DNA from 3 places in the Alkaliphilus flagellatus genome. Region 3 is predicted to be linked to each of the others. Evidence: riboswitches for the same ligand, from Rfam matches in the RefSeq annotation. Region 3 holds a riboswitch; each other region holds the start of a gene.
The links. A riboswitch is a leader RNA that binds a small molecule or an ion and turns the genes downstream of it on or off. The one in region 3 is predicted to bind molybdenum cofactor.
Positions count from the first base shown of each region.

Region 1: it holds a riboswitch for molybdenum cofactor, as region 3 does, so the genes downstream of both, KQI88_RS12305 (ferredoxin-like protein) here and KQI88_RS10095 (substrate-binding domain-containing protein) in region 3, are expected to answer to the same signal.
Region 2: it holds a riboswitch for molybdenum cofactor, as region 3 does, so the genes downstream of both, KQI88_RS12260 (NADH-quinone oxidoreductase subunit I) here and KQI88_RS10095 (substrate-binding domain-containing protein) in region 3, are expected to answer to the same signal.

Region 1 is NZ_JAHLQK010000004.1:412,556-415,753, reverse strand. It holds gene KQI88_RS12320 (XdhC family protein) at 1-57, opposite strand, end outside; gene KQI88_RS12315 (YdhW family putative oxidoreductase system protein) at 437-1,087, shown strand; gene tatA (twin-arginine translocase TatA/TatE family subunit) at 1,160-1,366, shown strand; molybdenum cofactor riboswitch at 1,539-1,657, shown strand; gene KQI88_RS12305 (ferredoxin-like protein) at 1,871-2,533, shown strand; gene KQI88_RS12300 (aldehyde ferredoxin oxidoreductase) at 2,629-3,198, shown strand, end outside.
Region 2 is NZ_JAHLQK010000004.1:400,824-404,021, reverse strand. It holds gene KQI88_RS12265 (ABC transporter ATP-binding protein) at 1-912, shown strand, start outside; molybdenum cofactor riboswitch at 1,008-1,146, shown strand; gene KQI88_RS12260 (NADH-quinone oxidoreductase subunit I) at 1,357-2,445, shown strand; gene KQI88_RS12255 (twin-arginine translocase TatA/TatE family subunit) at 2,620-2,799, shown strand; gene KQI88_RS12250 (molybdopterin-binding protein) at 2,881-3,198, shown strand, end outside.
Region 3 is NZ_JAHLQK010000003.1:520,543-523,740, reverse strand. It holds gene modB (molybdate ABC transporter permease subunit) at 1-664, opposite strand, end outside; gene modA (molybdate ABC transporter substrate-binding protein) at 681-1,472, opposite strand; molybdenum cofactor riboswitch at 1,741-1,874, shown strand; gene KQI88_RS10095 (substrate-binding domain-containing protein) at 2,067-2,945, shown strand; gene hcp (hydroxylamine reductase) at 3,058-3,198, opposite strand, start outside.

The DNA of each region.
Region 1 (3,198 bases), on a different contig from region 3:
AGTTTCATGTCCATTGAGTAACTCGTTTAATAAATTTTGATATATATCTTTGAACATAATATAAAATCACCCAATCCATTTTATATTTTAAATATAGTAATATTAAGTAAAGCATTGTTTGTTATATAACTAATAATACTTAAATATATTATAACAGGTTTTAAAATCAAAACAATAAAAAATTAAACACACAAATATATATAGTTTGATATGGTATTCTATTACTGAGATTTACAAAAGAATTTTAAACTTAAAATTAAATATTTATTAATAAAGAATATTGACTGAAAAATAATATTGTGATATCTTTAACATAAAGATAGATGAGTATTGTTCTTAAAGAGGAATACATGTATTTAAATCAATAAAACTTAATGTGTAGCTTTAGGATATTAATTACTCTATATGATTTTTAGTAAACATGGAGGAATTAGCTATGAAAGAAATAGATATTAAGGGTTTAGAAAATGATATCAATCAGGAAATAAATAAAGAGGATATACTGCTAGAACAAAATATGGTAGATGAAAATAACAATAGCATACATGAACAAGAAGATAAAATTTCTTTAATGGGTGATTTAGTACGCTTAAAATCTTCTGAAGGTAAACTAACAAATGGAGAAGACTTTTTTGAAGATCCCATTGCTTTAGAGGTAGAAGAGATATTACCTAGTATTGAGGAGCTAAAGGCGAGAGAAGAGTATGGGGATATATATACTATAAAAGGAGCTAGTTCCATATATTTATTTTCGGATAAATATATTACCTATAATTATGCACAGATGATGGTAAGGGTGGAGGAAAAAGATTTAATTAATCTAATTGCAGAGACAGTTAGACACGAATCTAAAACCTATCCAAGACCCACTGATGTAAGACTATTTTCATATAATCCTTTTAACTTTACTAAAGAACAGTTTAGTGATGTTCTAGCTCAATTAAAGACAAAGAAAGAATATGAGGATATAAAAGAAACTAGAGCTTCAAATGCTGCTCTTTATCTATATTCGGATAAGTTTATGGTAAAAGTTCATGCAGCTTCTTTAGCAGAATGGATAGAGGTAGAGCATGACCAAAATCCATAGTTTAGTGTATAGCAATTTATTATAAATATATATAAATTTTACTTTAAAATATAATGCAAGGAGGCGATACAAATGTTTGGTAGATTAGGGACTACGGAGTTAATATTAATCTTAATAATCGCATTGGTAATCTTTGGACCGTCAAAGCTTCCAGAGTTAGGAAAAGCCTTAGGCAAATCTCTTAAAGAATTTAAAAGTCATGCAGATAAAATAACCGAAAATCCGGAAAAGGAGACTATAGAAAAGTCAGAAACATTAGATAAGAAGGAAGAAGAATAATATTTATTTCTTTAAAGTGTTATAGATATAATTTTTAAGGAAGTATATTTATAGATTTTTATTTATTGACAAGTTGTAAATATATAAAGTATAGTTAAATTGTAAGCAATAAATATATTTTATGTATATAAGTAAAGTTTATGTATTGTGCTGTATTAAAAAAATTAAATATACGAAACATTATCTACGAGTCTAATTACCTAAGGATAAAGATCTAAGGTTTTAGACCGATAGGTACACTTGGAAACGAGTATGCCTCCCCTTTTGTAAAGTAGATTAGTGAAAATGATGCATAGTTATCTAGAATTAATGCTTTTGTTAGCGTTTTTTAGTGTTGCTGATTTTTTACTAATCTAAAATTGTTTTTGTAGGCATTTATCTTTCAAAAAAGTTTGTTATTTAACAAATTAAAGATAAATTCGCTAGCACTAATCTATTTATAAAGCAATAAAGAAGAAAATATGACGTACATTAACAAATATTTATTTAGGAGGGAGAGTTATTATGTTTGAAAGAGAAATTGAAGATTTTTTAGAGAAATTGAGAACTAGACGAGAATTTTTAAAAGTTAGTGGAAAAGGAATAGTAGGTATAACTGTTACTGCTTCTGTACTAAATTTACTAGGATGTTCTAATTCAGATGTTGGAAGTGCTTCCGCTTTTGTAACTGCTAAAGGGATACTTATTGCTGAGAGGAATAAATGTACTGGATGTCAAAGATGTGAAATGGTTTGTACAGTAGCAAATGACGGTAAGATTCATCCTCTTATTTCAAGGGTGAAAATAAGTAGAAGCTTTAACTATGGAAAAGAAATGACAGATAATTATCGTAGTGAAGATGGTTATTTTGGAAACTTCCTTATGACACCTGAAACATGTAAACAATGTAAGGAACCTAAGTGTGCGGGTGCTTGTCCCGTAGAAGCTATTAGTTTAAATGAAAAACTAGGTGCTTGGACAGTAGATGAAAGTAAATGCGTTGGATGTGGAGCATGTGCAGAGGCCTGTCCATGGCATATGCCTACAATAGACCCAGAGGATAAAAAATCTACAAAGTGTATTTTATGTGGGGCATGTGCAGAAAACTGTATTACAGGAGCATTAAAAATAATGCCTTGGGAAGAAGTGACCGCAATGTTTACAAGAAAAGGATATCGTTTTTCATAATATAATTATTAGTGAAAGCAAACTTTATTTTAACAATATAAATAAATAGAAACTTAAATATTTATCATATTGATTTATAGATAGGAGGAATAATAATGTCTAAGATCACTGGATGGACAGGTAAGATGTTGAGGGTAAACTTAACTACAGGTAGTATTGCTGTTGAAGATACTATGAAATATAAGGACTTTATTGGAGGAGCAGGTATTGGTTATAAGGTTGTTTTTGATGAAGTTCCTCAAGGTACAAAAGCTTTTGATGAAGCAAACAAAATAGTAATTGGTGTTGGACCTTTTACAGGTACAGGGGTGCCTTGTAGTGGAAGAACAAATATTACTTCTCTTGCACCTACTAACCCTTACAATGCTATTACTGATAGTCATATGGGCGGAAACTTTGGAGCATTCTTAAAGTTTGCAGGATGGGATGCTATTATTGTTGAGGGAGCTTCAAAAACTCCAGTATGGTTACGTATTGAAGATGATAAAGTGTCTATAGAAGATGCTTCTAATTTATGGGGAAAAGGAGTAATAGATACAACTCATGAGCTAAACAATGTTATGGGTAAAGAAGCCTGTATTGCCTCCATTGGACAAGCGGGTGAAAATTTAGTTCACTTATCTTCTATAGTAAACAGTGTTAACCACTCTGCTGGTGGACATGGT
Region 2 (3,198 bases), on a different contig from region 3:
TTTTTAGGTAAAGTACAATATATAAAGGCTGTAGATGATATTAGTTTTCATATAAATGAAGGAGAAACTTTAGGATTAGTAGGAGAATCTGGTTGCGGTAAGTCTACATTAGGAAGAACTATCATAAGGCTTTATGATAGTACTGAAGGAGATGTATTCTATAAAGGAAAAAATATTAGTAGAATGAAAGAAAAAGATATTAAGCCTTATAGAAGAAAAATGCAGGTTGTTTTTCAGGATCCCTATGCATCTTTAAATCCTAGAATGACTGTAGATCAGTTAATTAAAGAACCTCTATCTATACACAACATAGGTAGTGAAAAGGAAAGGTCAGAAAGGGTATATGAATTATTAGAAAAGGTGGGATTAAACCCTTCTTATTTTAATAGATATGCCCATGAGTTCAGTGGTGGACAAAGACAACGGATTGGTATAGCAAGGGCTCTTGCCATTAATCCAGAGTTTATTCTTTGTGATGAGCCTATTTCTGCCTTAGACGTTTCAATTCAGGCCCAGGTTGTCAATATGTTAGAGGAGCTACAAAATGAAATGGGGCTTACCTATTTATTTATAGCCCACGACCTTTCCATGGTACGACATATTTCCCATCGTATAGGAGTAATGTATTTAGGTAAGCTGGTAGAACTTGCAGATAGTAATGAACTTTACAATAGACCAGCCCATCCATATACACAGGCATTACTATCATCTATACCTGTACCGGACCCGAGACTGGCAAAAAGCAAAATAAAGACTATATTAGAAGGGGATGTACCAAGTCCACTAAATCCTCCCTCTGGTTGTAAGTTTAGAACAAGATGCAAGTATGCAACTGCTAAATGTGCTGAAATAGAACCACAAATGAAGGATATTGGTGGTGGACATATGGCAGCTTGTCATTTGTTTGACTAAGGGTGTTAAATAATTAGGTAATAATAGTGTTTATTAACTAAAATTAATTAGATATAAAATTGACAAAGTATAGTTTTTGTTCTATTATAAATATGAACTTAACAAATCTCCGAGTTGTGGTTTTATAATGTTGTTATCTGCGAAACTTCAAACTGGACCAAAGGGTCCACAGGGGGTATTTGGCAACACTTATGCCTTCACCATATGTTGCAAAGGAGATAGGAACAGACTTATACTTGTACGTAAGTCCTAGTATTGCATTTGCAATCTAGGACTTTTTGTTATAACGCATTTAAAGGAAAGCATGAAATTCTCTAATATACACTTTACTTTAAATGCGTTTCAACAAGGGTTTCTTGAAATTTTAAAAAGCTTCAATATAAGCTTTGTTTTAAAATTATATATTCTTCTGTAATGATAATTGATAGAAAGGAGGGTAAAGTATTGTTACTAAACTTTTTTATAGAAAAATTGACGGAAGAGCATTATCCAGAGATACAGCTAAAAAAATGTATTAATTTCCATGGCATGCCAAATAGTTGTAGTAAATGTAAGGATTTATGTCCTGAAAGAGCCATTACATTTAAACTAGGAAAAATTATGTTTGATGAGAACATGTGTAACAGATGTGGAATTTGTAAAGCTGTTTGTCCTACTCAGGCAATTACAGTTAAAGGATTAGGTGAAGAAAATATTTTACGCACAATAAAAGATAAGGATAATATTATATTTTCTTGTTCTAAAAAGAATGGAGTAGGGACATTAAAACTAAGTTGTTTAAATGGTTTCCATAGCGAACTATTAGCTGCTTTGTTTATATTATTTAAGGATAAAAAGTTTTATTTTAATTTAAGTAAGTGTAATAACTGTCAAATAAGTAACAATTCTTGTGTATTCCAATCATCATTAAATGTTGCTGTTGATTTTGTAAAATTACTTGAAATAAATCCTCAGTATGAAATTATTAATAATGAAGAAGACCTTTGCGGTTTATCAAATGAAAATATTTCACGTAGGGAACTTTTTTCATTATTAAAAAAAGAGTCTAGCTATCTTGCTGCACAAACTGCAGATACAATCATTAGTAGTAAAGATAATCAAGTATCAATACGAAGGATTTTATTAAAATCTATAGAAAAAATAGAAGGTTCACAAGAAAAAACAGAATACGATAACTTACCTTTCTTTGCTTCTTGGAATGTAAATGATAACTGTGATGGCTGTGGATTTTGTCAGTCTATTTGCTTAGGGGGCGCTTGGAAAGTAGAAAAGGAAGAAGAAAAAGTTAGGGTATCTCATAATAGCGGAAAATGCTATAATTGTGGTATATGCGCCAACTTATGTTCAAAAAAGGCAATAATAAGGGGAACTTTTTCAGTAGATGCCTTGAAATCATACAGTATAAAGTGTGAGAAAAACTTAATTGTATGTTCAGCATGTAAGAAAAAATTTGTTCCTTCTAGTGAAGAGAAAAAATACTGTGCAATTTGTGAAAAAAAAGAAGCACTTAGAGCTACAATTAGCAGGATATAATATATAGGTAGGATTTTAAATTGATTTATGAAGTATAAAAAATAATTATATATTTTAATATATAATTTATTTAAAAAGTTTTATAGCTCTGGTATAATATAATTAAGTTAATAATTTTTTAACAAAGAATCCTTCTTATTTAAATTTCGGAATATACGAAAAGGTGGGATTGGTATGTTTGGTAAAATAGGTACAGGTGAGTTGATTTTAATATTGGCCATTGCTTTAATAGTAGTAGGACCTGGAAAACTTCCTGAGTTGGGAAAAACCTTAGGGAAATCTATTAGTGAATTTAAAAAGTTTTCTAATGAAATAAAAGAAGAAATATCTTTAGAAGATAAAAAAACTAAGTAGGTATATAATAGAAGCTAAAAAGATCATAATAACATGTAATCGTTAATACTTGTCTATTAGCGATTGGATAGAGGTGGAAAAATGCAGGTTGTGAAGACAGAAGAAGCTGTAGGAATGGTGCTTGGACATGATATTACGGAGATTGTTCCAGGAAAGTTTAAGGGAGTAGCTTTTAAAAAGGGTCATGTCATTCAAGAAGAAGACATTGAAAGACTATTAAGAATTGGTAAAGAGCATATATATATATTTGAGTTAAAGGAAGATGAGCTTCACGAAGATGAAGCAGCTATTGCTTTAGGTAAGCTAATTTGTGGTGAGGGAGTATTATTTACTGATCCTAAAGAAGGAAAGATAAATATTATAGCAAAACAAAAAGGTTTGTTGAAAATAAATAGGGAT
Region 3 (3,198 bases):
TCATTTTTATGTAGTGTTTTCTCTTTAGCCATTGGTTTAGTAGCCATATGACTAAAAAACTAAATAGGGTCATAATTATTACTAACCGATTAGCCATCTCTTTATTTCCTGTCTCCACTGCTGAATATATAGCTATAGGTATTGTTTGAGTTTTCCCAGGAATGTTTCCCGCAATCATTAAAGTAGCACCAAATTCACCAAGGGCTCTTGCAAATGACATTACCAAGCCACTAACAATACCTGTCCAAGACAGGGGTAAAATAATTGTAAAAAACACCTTAAATTTGTTTGACCCTAAAGTAGCAGCAGATTTTTCATAAATAGGGTCTAAATTTCCAAATGCAGATTTAACACTTTGTATCATTAATGGCAATGCAACTACGGTAGCAGCAATAATAGAACCTGTTACCGTAAACACAACCTGTATTCCAAATAGGTCCTTAAGCATTCTGCCTAATAAAGAATTTCTTCCAAATAAAATTAATAGTCCATATCCAATTACCGTTGGTGGAAGCACCAACGGTAATGTCAACAGAGTTTCTAATAGTGTTTTACCTTTAAAATCTTTATTAGTTAAGGAATAGGCTAATGGTATGCCTATTAGCATGGCAAATACTGTAGCAATTGATGCTACCTTCAATGAAAGTAAAACTGGATTTAACATTTGTATGCTCCTTTAACTAATTTAAAACAAATCCATGTTTTTCAAGAATAGCACTACCTTCCTTTGATACAAGGAATTCAGCAAATTTAGCAGCTGCATCTTTATATTCTGTTTCTTTAATAATAGCTGCAGGATAAATTATTTTTTTATGTGAATCATCAGAAACTTCAAATAAAGTAACACCGTTTTCTAAAGCTAGAGCATCACTAGAATATACAAAACCAACATCAGAGTTTCCAGTATCAACATATGTCAATGCCTGTCTTACGTCCTTAGTAAATACAATTTTATCACTTAATTTTTCCCATAAATCATAATGTGTTAAAGCTTCCTCTGTGTACTTTCCTACTGGAACTGTTTCTGGAGTACCTACAGCAATATATTTTACATCTTCAGATAATAAATCTTCTATTTTAGACACTTTACCTTCCATGTCCTTAGTGCCTACAACAACTAATTTATTTTTTAATAGATCTTTTCTATCTTCAATAAGACCCTTTTCTTCTAGAGCATTCATTTGAGAAGCTCCAGCTGAAATAAAATAATCTGCTGTTGCCCCCTCTTCAATTTGCTTTTGAAGAGTTCCAGAACCAGCAAAGTTAAATTGTAACGTAATTCCATCATTTTCTTTTTCGTAAATATCTTTCATTTCATTAAAAGCATCTGTTAAGCTGGCTGCTGCAAAGACATTTAATGTTATTTCTTCGTTAACCTCCGGTACTTCTCCTTCTGTAGCCTTAGGTTTGTTGGTACATCCAGCTAAAACTAGAGAACAGATTAATAAAAGTAATACTATTTTTTTCGTCATTGTTCATCTCTCCATTTCGGTATGATTTATTTGGTAAAGAGTTATCGAACCACAAAAAAACATACCTCACCATTAGTATGATAGCCATACTACACTCTATTAAGAAGCTAGCCTAAGAAATAAGCATTCTATTTACCTATTTCACCTTGCATTATATATTTTTTGTTGTAAAATTTCAAGTGTGTTAAAAAAATATTAATTCACATAAAAAAACATACTAATTATTGACAGTTATATACCTATAAAGTATACTGAATTATAACGAACCAAAATTAAATATCTCCGAGTCAATATAACCTAAAGCATTTAACTGCTAAACAATGTAATGGTTTATTGACCTGTAGGGTATTGCAGGAAACTACAATGCCTCCCATTGTGGAAAGGAGTAAATATGCAGGAAGCTAGCCACTTTATAATACTGCTTATAACTACGCCTTTTTAGGTGTTTTTTTTCGTTAAAAAACTATCTACTAACTGGTATTTGCGCAATTGTCTTAATATTTTAAAAATTAGGAGTAGCAAACGACACATATCCTATACCTAAACGGTACAGAGTGTTGTTGTAGTTATAACATATTAAAGGAGATGAAGTACATGAAAAAAAGCTTTAGAAAATTATCTGTAATTGGATTATTACTATTATCGATTTTTATGGTATCCTGTTCTAGCCCAAAGACAACAGATGCACCAAAGCCAGATGACAATACACCTCCGGTAGTAGCTAAGAGCGAAATAATCCTTTCCACTACAACTAGTACAGAAAATAGTGGTCTTTTAGATTACATATTACCTAAATTTACAGAAGATACTGGATACGATGTAAAGGTAGTTGCTGTAGGAACTGGGCAAGCTTTAAAAATGGGTGAAGACGGAGATGCGGATGTACTATTAGTTCATGCTAAAAGTTCAGAAGAAGAATTTGTTAAAGCTGGACATGGTATTGAAAGATTTGATGTAATGTACAACGATTTCATTTTATTAGGACCTAATGAAGACACATTAAACTTAGCAGAACAAGCTAATAAGGATATAGTTAAAGCCTTTTCACTAATTAACGATGGAAAACAAACCTTTGTATCTAGAGGAGATGACTCTGGTACACATAAAATGGAACTAAACCTTTGGAAAGAGGCTAATGTGGAACCACAAGGAGATTGGTATGTAGAAGCAGGACAAGGAATGGGAGCAGTTCTTCAAATGACTAATGAGCTTAATGGATATACGTTAACTGATAGAGCTACTTATCTATCCATGATGGATAAGCTTGATCTTAAAGTAGTTGTAGAAGGTGACACCAAGCTATTTAATCAATATGGAGTTATTGCTGTTAACCCAGAAAAAAATGACAAAATTAATCATGACGGTGCTTTAGCATTTGTAGAATGGATGCTCTCTGATAATGGACAACAGCTAATTAGCGAGTTTGGTAAGGATACATTTGGACAATCCTTATTTATACCTAACGCAAAATAACTATAAAAAAATAAATAATCACTTGACCCAATCAGTGGTTATTTCTATACAATAATAAAAAACGAGGCTACCCTTTAAAGGATAGTCTCATTTTTATATATTTTTGTGTATATTATGCTTCTGCTGTTGCTCCTAAGAACATTGCCATGTCATCTTCTACATTTGTAATTCCACCAATACCAAAGTTTTCTACTAAAACATTAACGACATTTGGTGATAAGAATGCAGGAAGTGTTGGTCCTAAGTGAATATT